One region of the Enterobacter sp. JH25 genome, then DNA from elsewhere that is predicted to be linked to it. Evidence: predicted binding sites of a transcription regulator. Region 1 holds the regulator's gene; each other region holds the start of a gene.
The links. The regulator Fur, encoded in region 1, represses iron uptake genes when iron is present. The targets are predictions, from matches to a motif close to ATAATAATGAGAACNACTATCAA.

Region 1 (3,283 bases):
GGCGTGTTTCCCCCGAAGTCTCAGAATCATGGCCAAAGAACAAACGGACCGTACGACACTAGATCTGTTCGCGAATGAGCGTCGACCGGGACGACCGAAAACGAATCCGCTTTCGCGCGATGAACAGCTGCGTATCAATAAACGCAACCAGCTTAAACGCGATAAAAATCGTGGGCTTAAGCGTGTCGAACTCAAGCTGAATGCCGATGCCGTCGATGCGCTTAACGAGTTAGCTGACGCGCGCAACATCAGCCGCAGCGAACTGATCGAAGAGATGCTGATCGCCCAGCTTGAGACGTTACGCGGCAAGGCGTGAGTCAGAAAATCCCCAATATTACCTTTTTCATGTAGCACAGAGTGCAGTCCTGCGTGATAGCTGTTTCCGCAGGGTTGCCTGTTCTGCTATTATTGCCCTTATCCGTGGACAATTTGCGCCACCATACCATTAAGTTTCAAGAGGTTATTTTACTCATGGCAATCATCGGCATTTTCTTTGGCAGTGATACCGGCAATACTGAAAATATCGCAAAAAACATTCAAAAACAGCTCGGTAAAGACGTTGCTGATGTGCATGACATCGCCAAGAGCAGCAAAGAAGATCTCGAGGGCTATGACATCCTGCTGCTGGGCATCCCGACCTGGTACTACGGTGAAGCACAGTGTGACTGGGACGATTTCTTCCCGACGCTGGAAGAAGTCGACTTCAACGGCAAGCTGGTTGCCCTGTTTGGCTGTGGCGATCAGGAAGACTACGCTGAGTATTTCTGTGATGCGCTGGGCACTATTCGTGACATCATTGAGCCGCGCGGTGCGGCGATTGTTGGTCACTGGCCAACAGCGGGTTACCACTTCGAAGCTTCCAAAGGTCTGGCAGATGACGATCACTTCGTTGGCCTTGCCATTGATGAAGACCGTCAGCCAGAGCTGACCGCAGAGCGTGTAGAAAAATGGGTTAAGCAGGTTCGTGAAGAGCTGAACCTGGACGATATCCTTAACGCCTGATATCCCTGCGGCGCAACTCCGGTTGCGCCCGTTGTTCAGGTAAAACCGATTAAATTAATTGCTACAAACTTTTAACTTTTTCGTCCAGACCTGTACAATATCCCCCTGGTAAAAAGTGGGTGCCATCGAACAAGTTTGTTGGTGATACCACGTTTTTATAAGCATACTTTGCTTGAGACTTGCAGTTTTCATTTAGCCATGGCAGTTCTATAATGAGACGCATTATCCCAAGTGCATTTTCTGTCACTTCTTCTTTTGAAGTGAATCGTTTAGCAACAGGACAGATTCCGCATGACTGACAACAATACCGCATTAAAGAAAGCTGGCCTGAAAGTAACGCTTCCTCGGTTAAAAATCCTTGAAGTGCTTCAGGGGCCAGACAATCACCATGTCAGTGCGGAAGACCTTTATAAGCGTCTTATCGATATGGGTGAAGAGATTGGGCTGGCAACCGTCTATCGTGTGCTGAACCAGTTTGATGACGCGGGCATTGTTACTCGTCATAATTTCGAAGGCGGTAAATCCGTGTTCGAGCTGACTCAGCAGCACCACCACGATCACCTGATCTGCCTCGACTGTGGCAAGGTCATTGAATTTAGCGATGATTCCATTGAATCACGCCAGCGTGAAATCGCCGCCCGTCATGGCATCCGCCTGACCAACCACAGCCTGTACCTGTACGGTCACTGTGCTGAAGGGGATTGCCGCGAAAATGAACATGCGCACGACGCAAAATAAGTCAGTGTTCATACTCTGAGCCAGCCGTGAGGTTGGCTTTTTTTTGCCTGGAAAAAGCCCGGTAAGCGCAGCGCCACCGGGCGTAAAGCAACTTATTTATTGTTATTGCGAATCTCGTCCCAAATCTTATCGCAACGCTTCGCCACTTCCTGATCGTTACCGGTTTTACGCGCCTGAATACAGGCCTGGTAATCCATCACGCGAACGTTTTCCTGCGTGGCGAATTGCTCATGGGCTTTGTCTTTTTTCAGCACGTTCAGCACGCTTTGACAGGCTTCAATCTTCTCAGGTGAACCTTGTGCGGTATTGATGCAAGCGCTATACGCCTCTTTCAGACGGGAGTCTTCTTTCGGCGCCTGATCCTGCGCGCACGCCACCAGCCCGAATGCCAGCAGCGCAACGATTACCCTTTTTTTCATCATGTTCAGTCTCCATAACGGCGGGACACAGCCCGCCGCAGCATTCATCAGAAGATGGTAAATGGCGCAATGACCATAAATTTCACGTCGCGCTCATCCTGGAAGATGTTGCCGTAACCGCCCGCGTAGCTCGGGATATCGGAGTGGTTGTCATACTGGGTGAAGTGCAGTTTGAACATCGTGCCTTTCGCACGCCCCTCCTGCAGGGTGTAAATCGCATCCAGACTGTATGAAGACTCTTTCAGACGGTAGTTCGGATCGTAGTAGGCGTCTGGCGTAGCCATATCCGCTGGCTTCGCGTCCCAGGCGTACGCGTAGGACGCGCCCACTGCCCAGCCAGGCAGGTTCCAGTTCTTCAGGTCATACATTGCGCCGAAGAAGACTGCTTTTTCGCCGTCGGCGTTGAAGTCAGAGCGGTTATCCCACCAGATATCCAGACGACCGTTGGAAGAGGCGTAGGTTGGCGTCATACGTTGCAGGAAATAGCCCTGCTGCCCTTCTGCCTTGACCCATGTACCCTCCAGACGCAAATCAACCTGACCCACCTTGTAGCCGAAGGTCAGCGCCTGTAACCACGCGGTGCCGTCATAAATATCATTTACGCTGCCATCGCTGACCTTGTCGCGCGTACCGTAGAACTGATAGCTGGTGCTCAGCGGGCTACCTGCGATATCAAATTTGTAGCTGGCTTTAGCAAAGTACTGATCAATATAACCTTCAGCCTGACCAAAAGCCGCTTCCAGCACCAGATCGTTTTTGAAGTCGTACTTCGCCCCCAGCGAGTGGAGATAATCAACTTTGGTTTTTTTATCGTTTTGATAGAACTTGTCCATCTCAATGTGCCACGGCGCTTTGTACTCGTTGGTCCACATATAGGAGAAGCTCAACGCCCCCGCATCGCCGTAGTCAAAATTAGCACCGGCTTCCGCGCCCTGATAGGTACCTGGCATAAAGCTCCAGTGCGGCGCTAACAGCGTCTGACCGGTTGGCTGGATATAACCACCACGCGCCCAGACCGGGCCATATTTGAATTTTGCAGCCGCTTTATACAGGCTGATTCCGCTTTTATCGCCGGACCAGTCTTCGTCGTAAGCTTTATTGCTGGAGGAGAACGCAATTTCGTT
Region 2 (3,283 bases), 170 kb from region 1:
TATTGTCCTGTAATGTAAAACGACTCAGCGTTCAGATGGTATTTAAAAGCCTTCCGCATACCCACGTCTCTTTACTGAATACCCCCTACGGACAGTTTGTATTAAAGATTTACTCCCCCAGGAAAAAAAGGTTAGAAAAATTTTTCAAATCGTTTTTTACGCCCAACCCCAACGAAAATTTGATTGAGCGGATCGACTATGCTGGCAGGCAAGGTCATACCTTCCCGAATGATTTTTATCTCCTGGCTGAACGCCGGATTTTCAGATTCGCAAAAATCTCGCTCATGTTGTTTGAGTATGTCCCCGGTCCGGAGTTACGCGTTCTTCCCGCGATCACGCCGGACATAAAGCGTGAAATCCGACACAGTATGCAGAAAATGCACAATCTGAAAATCATTTCCGGCGATGCGCACGGCGGGAACTTCATCCTGAGTGAAAAAGGAATAAGGATCATCGATCTGTCCGGGAAGCGTTGTAACGCGAAAAGGATTGTTGAAGACAACGTGACGGCCAGCCTGCGCATTGGTATTCCCATTGAATCCCACCGGCGTTGGGAAAAACGCCTGATCGCAAAAAAAATCAGACGACACCATAAAATCGTCCAGAGGAAGTATCTGGCGCGTTCAAATACCGCTTAAACCCTTTATTCATGCAGGACAACAGACTGTTATAAAAGAATTTTCCCTGGTATATGGCATTTTCGCCAATCCTCTACCATGCTCATTACACCTCACCGTTTCGCGTGGGGGCTTTTCGTAGTTGCTCATTAATCTTAAGGAAAAAGTTTATGAAAAAAACGACTGCTATTTTGTTGGGCACCGCGTTTCTGTTTACCACCAACGCCTTTGCGGCTGAAATGATGACAAAAAACGAATTCGAAAAAGTTGAGTCTCAGTACGAAAAAATCGGTACCGTGAGCACGGCTAACGAAGTCTCTGTCGACGATGCGAAAAAAGAGCTGGTCGAAAAGGCCGATAAAGAAGGTGCTGATGTACTGGTGCTGACTTCCGGTAATACAAACAACAAAATTCACGGCACCGCCGATATTTACAAGAAAAAATAATGCTTTAGCAACCACCCCTGTCTGGGGGTGGTTGTGCGCCGTACTTCTCCCCCACATCGTTTTTAACCTCTTCTCGCGCAGTGCTCCTCGTTGACGCTTGATTACGTATATATAATGCGTATAGTTCTCATTTGCATTTCATTTGATAAATACTAAGGCCCGACAACGGGCCATTTTTGCGCGCACGTTAAGAGCTCATTATGAACAACACCACAATGCACAAAACGCTGCTGGCGATTGCCATCGGCGCGGTTACACACTCCGCCTTTGCGGCGGAAGAGAAAAAAGAGGACACCATCGTGGTCCAGTCCACGGCGGGGAGTGATTTCAAACCCGGCGGTGACCAACTGCTTCCGGCCTTCCTCGACGGCCAGGTGGCTAACGGCGGACGTATGGGGATGCTCGGGCAGCAGAACGCCATGGACGTGCCGTTCAACATCATTAGCTACACCTCGAAGCTGGTGGAAGATCAGCAGGCGAAAACCATTGCTGACGTGGTCGCTAACGACGCGGGCGTGCAGTTCGTTCAGGGGTACGGCAACAGCGCGGAAACCTTCCGTATCCGCGGCCTGAAGTTTGACGGCGACGATATGACCTTTGGCGGATTGTCCGGCGTACTGCCGCGTCAGGTGGTGGATGCCCAGATGGTTGACCGCATCGAGATCTTCAAAGGGGCCAACTCCCTGATGAACGGCGCGGCCAGCTCGGGCGTGGGCGGGATGATCAACCTTGAGCCAAAACACGCGGGCGACATCCCACAGGCGAAAGTGGGCGTCGACTACACCTCGGATTCCCAGATTGGCACCACGCTGGATGCGGGGCGTCGCTTTGGCGATAACGACCAGTTCGGCGCGCGGGTGAACCTTGTGCATCGTGAAGGCGAAACCGGCGTGCCGAACGACCGCCGCCGCACCACGCTGCTCTCCACCGGTCTGGATTACAAAGGTGACCGTTTCCGCACCTCGCTGGACCTGGGCTATCAGAAAAAAACCTTCCACGGCAGCCCGACCAGCGTCAACATCTCGGCGGTGGACTTCGTGCCTGAACCACCGAAGAACGATCGCAACTTCTCGCAGAAGTGGGCCTACAGCGATATCGAAAACGAATTCGGCATGTGGCGCAGCGAGTACGACATCACCGATAGCTGGACGGCCTATACCGGCCTCGGCGCACAGCACGCGCACGAAGAGGGGATCTACAGCGCCCCGAAGCTGATGGATAAAAGCGGTAATGCGACGGTCAGCCGCCTTGATACCAACCGCATCAGCGATTCCGTCAGCGGCATGGCGGGCATTCGCGGTAACTTCATGACCGGCTTCGTCTCGCACAAGGTGAATGTCGGGTATTCGGCGATGACCAAAAACGAAAAAATCGCGTGGAAAATGTCTGCCGCGGCGGATAACCCGACCACCAACATCTACCACAACACTGGCGTTGATATGCCGGACAGCAGCAACTTCAGCGGCTCAGGCGGCAAATACAGCGATCCGCTGACCAGTGGGCGCACCCGCACGCAGGGCTGGCTGTTGAGCGATACCCTGGGCGTGCTGGACGACAAACTGCTGTTTACCGCAGGCGCACGCCATCAGAAAGTGGTGATTCGCGGGTACAACAAAATTACCGGTGCGGAAAACGACGCGGACGGTTTTGACGGTAGCCGCTGGATGCCAACCTACGGCGTGGTCTATAAGCCGTGGGAGGAAATTTCCCTCTACGCCAACCACACCGAGGCGTTACAGCCCGGTGAAACCGCGCCTCGCTCAGCAAACAACTACGGCCAGAGCACCGGTATCGTGCACTCTAAGCAGAACGAAGTGGGTGTAAAGGCGGACTTTGGCCGCGTGGGCGGCTCCCTGGCACTGTTTGAGATCAAAATGCCGTCGGCCATCCTCGACGACAGCGGCCACTACGGCCTGGACGCTGAACAGCGTAACCGTGGCGTGGAGCTGAACGTTTTCGGCGAGCCAACGCTCGGGATGCGTCTGAACGCCAGCGCCACCTGGCTTCAGGCCGAGCTGACCAAAACTAAAAACGGCGTGAACCAGGGGAACGACGCGATCGGTATTCCGAACTTCTACGCCGTGCTGGGCGCAGAATACGATATCAAGCCGATTGAGGGCCTGACGGCGACCGCGCGCGTTAACCACTCCGGCACGCAGTATGCCGATCTTGCGAACACCAAAAAGCTGGACAGCTACACCACGCTGGATCTGGGTATGC
Region 3 (3,283 bases), 1.9 Mb from region 1:
CATTACCCAAGCGACGGGGTAGAAGATATAGCCCAGAATACCCTGGAACGAAATACCAAGTACGGCCGCAAACAGGGCGTTCAGCGCAGCGATCAGTGCGATAAAGCCAATCAGCATCGCGGCAACGATAATCGCAACCTTGAAACCCGCCAGAATGTATTCACCCAGCATTTCGAAGAAGCTCTGTCCCTCGTGCAGGTTTGACATCTGAATGTTCTCTTCGCTGGCATCCACGCGGTACGGGTTAATCAGCGAAAGAACAATAAAGGTGCTGAACATATTCAGAACCAGCGCTGCAACCACGTATTTAGGTTCCAGCATAGTCATATACGCGCCCACGATAGACATGGAAACGGTAGACATTGCTGTCGCCGCCATGGTGTACATGCGGTTACGGGACATCTTGCCGAGGATATCTTTATACGCAATGAAGTTCTCAGACTGACCCAGGATCAGCGAGCTGACTGCGTTAAAGGATTCCAGCTTGCCCATGCCATTAACTTTCGATAACAGGAAGCCGATTGCACGGATAACCACCGGCAGAACACGAATGTGCTGGAGGATCCCGATCAGGGCAGAGATGAAGACGATAGGGCAGAGCACTTTCAGGAAGAAGAAGGCCAAACCCTGATCGTTCATGTTGCCAAAGACAAAGTTAGTCCCGTCGTTGGCAAATCCGAGCAGTTTTTCGAACATTTCGGAGAAGCCTTTCACGAAGCCGAGGCCTACGTTGGAGTTCAGGAAGAACCACGCAAGTAAAACTTCAATGACCAGCAGCTGGACAACATAGCGAATACGAATATTTTTGCGGTCAGTGCTGACCAGCAATGCGAGTGCAGTAACGACAACGAGTGCCAGGACAAAATGAAGGACGCGGTCCATATTTGCTCCAAATATGAGGCAGGTTTAATTTCCGTGCACATTCTATGTAACAAGCACAAAGAAAACGAGATCAAGCCCACACTATAGTTACATCCTGTGACGAGTCTCAAAAATAGTGATCAACAATACATTTTTGTTATGTTAGGTAAATGAGTGAAAAGTTAAGTTTGTGTGCTACGCTTCACAAATGTCTGCGCATTTTCACATTCTGTGACCTTGCTCCACCTGCCTGTCTATTGTCCCTGGCTATCAGAGTAATCATGTTAACCATTACAAATGAACTTGATAATCATTCTCATTTTGATAGCATAAAACATAGCACAGGCTATATTTCCAGAGGCAGAAATGACGAATAGTCGCGTAGAGAGTAGCAGCGGCAGGGCGGCACGCAAGCTGCGGTTCGCATTAATGGGACCTGCATTCATTGCCGCGATTGGCTACATCGATCCGGGTAATTTTGCGACCAATATTCAGGCCGGGGCCAGTTTCGGCTATAAGCTGCTGTGGGTTGTGGTGTGGGCCAACCTGATGGCGATGCTGATTCAGATGCTTTCCGCGAAGCTGGGTATTGCCACCGGGAAAAACCTGGCGGAGCAAATCCGCGATCACTATCCGCGTCCGGCGGTATGGTTTTACTGGGTCCAGGCGGAAATTATCGCCATGGCCACCGATCTCGCCGAGTTTATCGGGGCGGCGATCGGCTTTAAGCTTATTCTGGGCGTCTCCCTGCTACAGGGCGCCGTGCTGACCGGTATCGCCACGTTCCTTATTTTGATGCTCCAGAGGCGGGGACAAAAACCGCTGGAGAAAGTCATCGGCGGCCTGCTGCTGTTCGTCGCTGCCGCCTATATTGTTGAGCTGATTTTCTCCCAGCCGAATCTGGTGCAGTTGACGAAAGGGATGGTGATCCCGTCGTTACCCACCTCTGAAGCCGTATTTCTGGCCGCCGGGGTGCTGGGGGCGACCATTATGCCGCACGTAATTTATCTGCACTCTTCTTTAACCCAAAATCTGCACGGCGGGACGAGTAAAGAGCGCTACTCCGCCTCGAAATGGGATGTGGCAATTGCGATGACCATTGCCGGATTTGTGAATCTGGCGATGATGGCGACTGCCGCCGCCGCGTTTCACTTTAACGGGCATACCGGGGTTGCCGATCTCGACCAGGCGTACCTGACGCTGGAGCCGTTGCTGAGCCATGCCGCTGCCACTATTTTTGGTTTAAGCCTGGTTGCTGCGGGACTTTCCTCTACGGTTGTGGGGACACTGGCCGGGCAGGTGGTGATGCAGGGGTTCGTACGTTTCCATATTCCACTGTGGGTTCGCCGTTCGGTAACGATGCTGCCTTCCTTTATTGTAATTCTGATGGGGCTGGATCCGACCCGCATTCTGGTGATGAGTCAGGTGCTGCTGAGTTTCGGTATTGCGCTGGCGCTGGTGCCGCTACTGATATTCACCAGCAACAAATCGCTGATGGGCGATCTGGTGAATTCGATGTGGGTGAAACGCGCCGGGTGGGCCATTGTGGTCGTGGTGGTGGCGTTAAACATGTGGTTGCTGATAGGCACAGCAGCAGGCCTGTAAAAGAAAAAGGAGCCGTGAGGCTCCTTTTAGCTGTTAATGGTGATGGCCGTGACCATGGCCTCTGCCTTTTCCGTGCCCCCTGCCGCCACGGCGGTCGTCACGATCGTTCCAGCCTTCGCGGTAGCCGCGCTCGTAGGCCTTACGCTTATCCCAGCCACGGTGATAGCCGTTATCGTGTTTCCACCAGCGGTTTTTACGCCACTCATAATGTCGGTGCCAGTAGTCACGGTCGCGCCAGTAGCCACCGTCCCAGTATCTGCCGTAGTCATCACGATCGCCAATTTGTAATTTAATCGATGGCAACAGGGTGATTTCGCCCGCATTGGCGACCAGCGGGGCCGAAGCCAGTAGTACCGCTGCAAGAATCAGTGACCTGAACATACTCTTCTCCTTCACGATCGGGGCCGCTGTGCGACCTGTTAACGCAATTTTACGAGTTGGTAAACATTCGTTTCATCGCCTCAACTCCTAAATCATGAACGAGAGCACTTTTTGCTAAAAGTGTTTTTAATCTGAACTGGACAGAATCGCTTCTATCGTCTTCAGCTCTTCTGCGGAGAAATGACGATTTTCAAGCATGCCTGCAGCATCTTCAATTTGTCCGGTTTTGCTTGCGCCGATGAGCACTGATGTCACCGCATCGTGGCGCAGGAGCCAGGCCAGTGCCATTTGCGAAAGCTTTTGCCCCCGTTTTTCCGCCAGCGCATTCAGCTTGCGTACCTTTTCCAGCTTTTTGTCGGTGACCTGTTCCGGATTAAGGAACTTACTGCCGCTTGCTGCGCGAGAATCTGCCGGGATGCCGTTCAGATAGCGATCG

Region 2: the regulator Fur is predicted to act here: its motif matches at 1,178-1,200, upstream of L2Y28_RS05340 (TonB-dependent siderophore receptor).
Region 3: the regulator Fur is predicted to act here: its motif matches at 1,165-1,187, upstream of L2Y28_RS15555 (Nramp family divalent metal transporter).

What each region holds. Positions count from the first base shown of each region.
Region 1 covers NZ_CP091319.1:1,289,526-1,292,808, reverse strand. Annotated here, with positions in the region: gene ybfE (LexA regulated protein) at 29-316, shown strand; gene fldA (flavodoxin FldA) at 472-1,002, shown strand; gene fur (ferric iron uptake transcriptional regulator) at 1,294-1,740, shown strand; gene chiQ (ChiQ/YbfN family lipoprotein) at 1,833-2,159, opposite strand; gene chiP (chitoporin) at 2,207-3,283, opposite strand, start outside.
Region 2 covers NZ_CP091319.1:1,123,230-1,126,512, forward strand. Annotated here, with positions in the region: gene L2Y28_RS05330 (lipopolysaccharide core heptose(II) kinase RfaY) at 1-638, shown strand, start outside; gene yahO (DUF1471 family periplasmic protein YahO) at 788-1,063, shown strand; gene L2Y28_RS05340 (TonB-dependent siderophore receptor) at 1,264-3,283, shown strand, end outside.
Region 3 covers NZ_CP091319.1:3,237,580-3,240,862, reverse strand. Annotated here, with positions in the region: gene nupC (nucleoside permease NupC) at 1-882, opposite strand, end outside; gene L2Y28_RS15555 (Nramp family divalent metal transporter) at 1,228-2,466, shown strand; gene ypeC (DUF2502 domain-containing protein YpeC) at 2,500-2,847, opposite strand; gene mgrA (L-glyceraldehyde 3-phosphate reductase) at 2,974-3,283, opposite strand, start outside.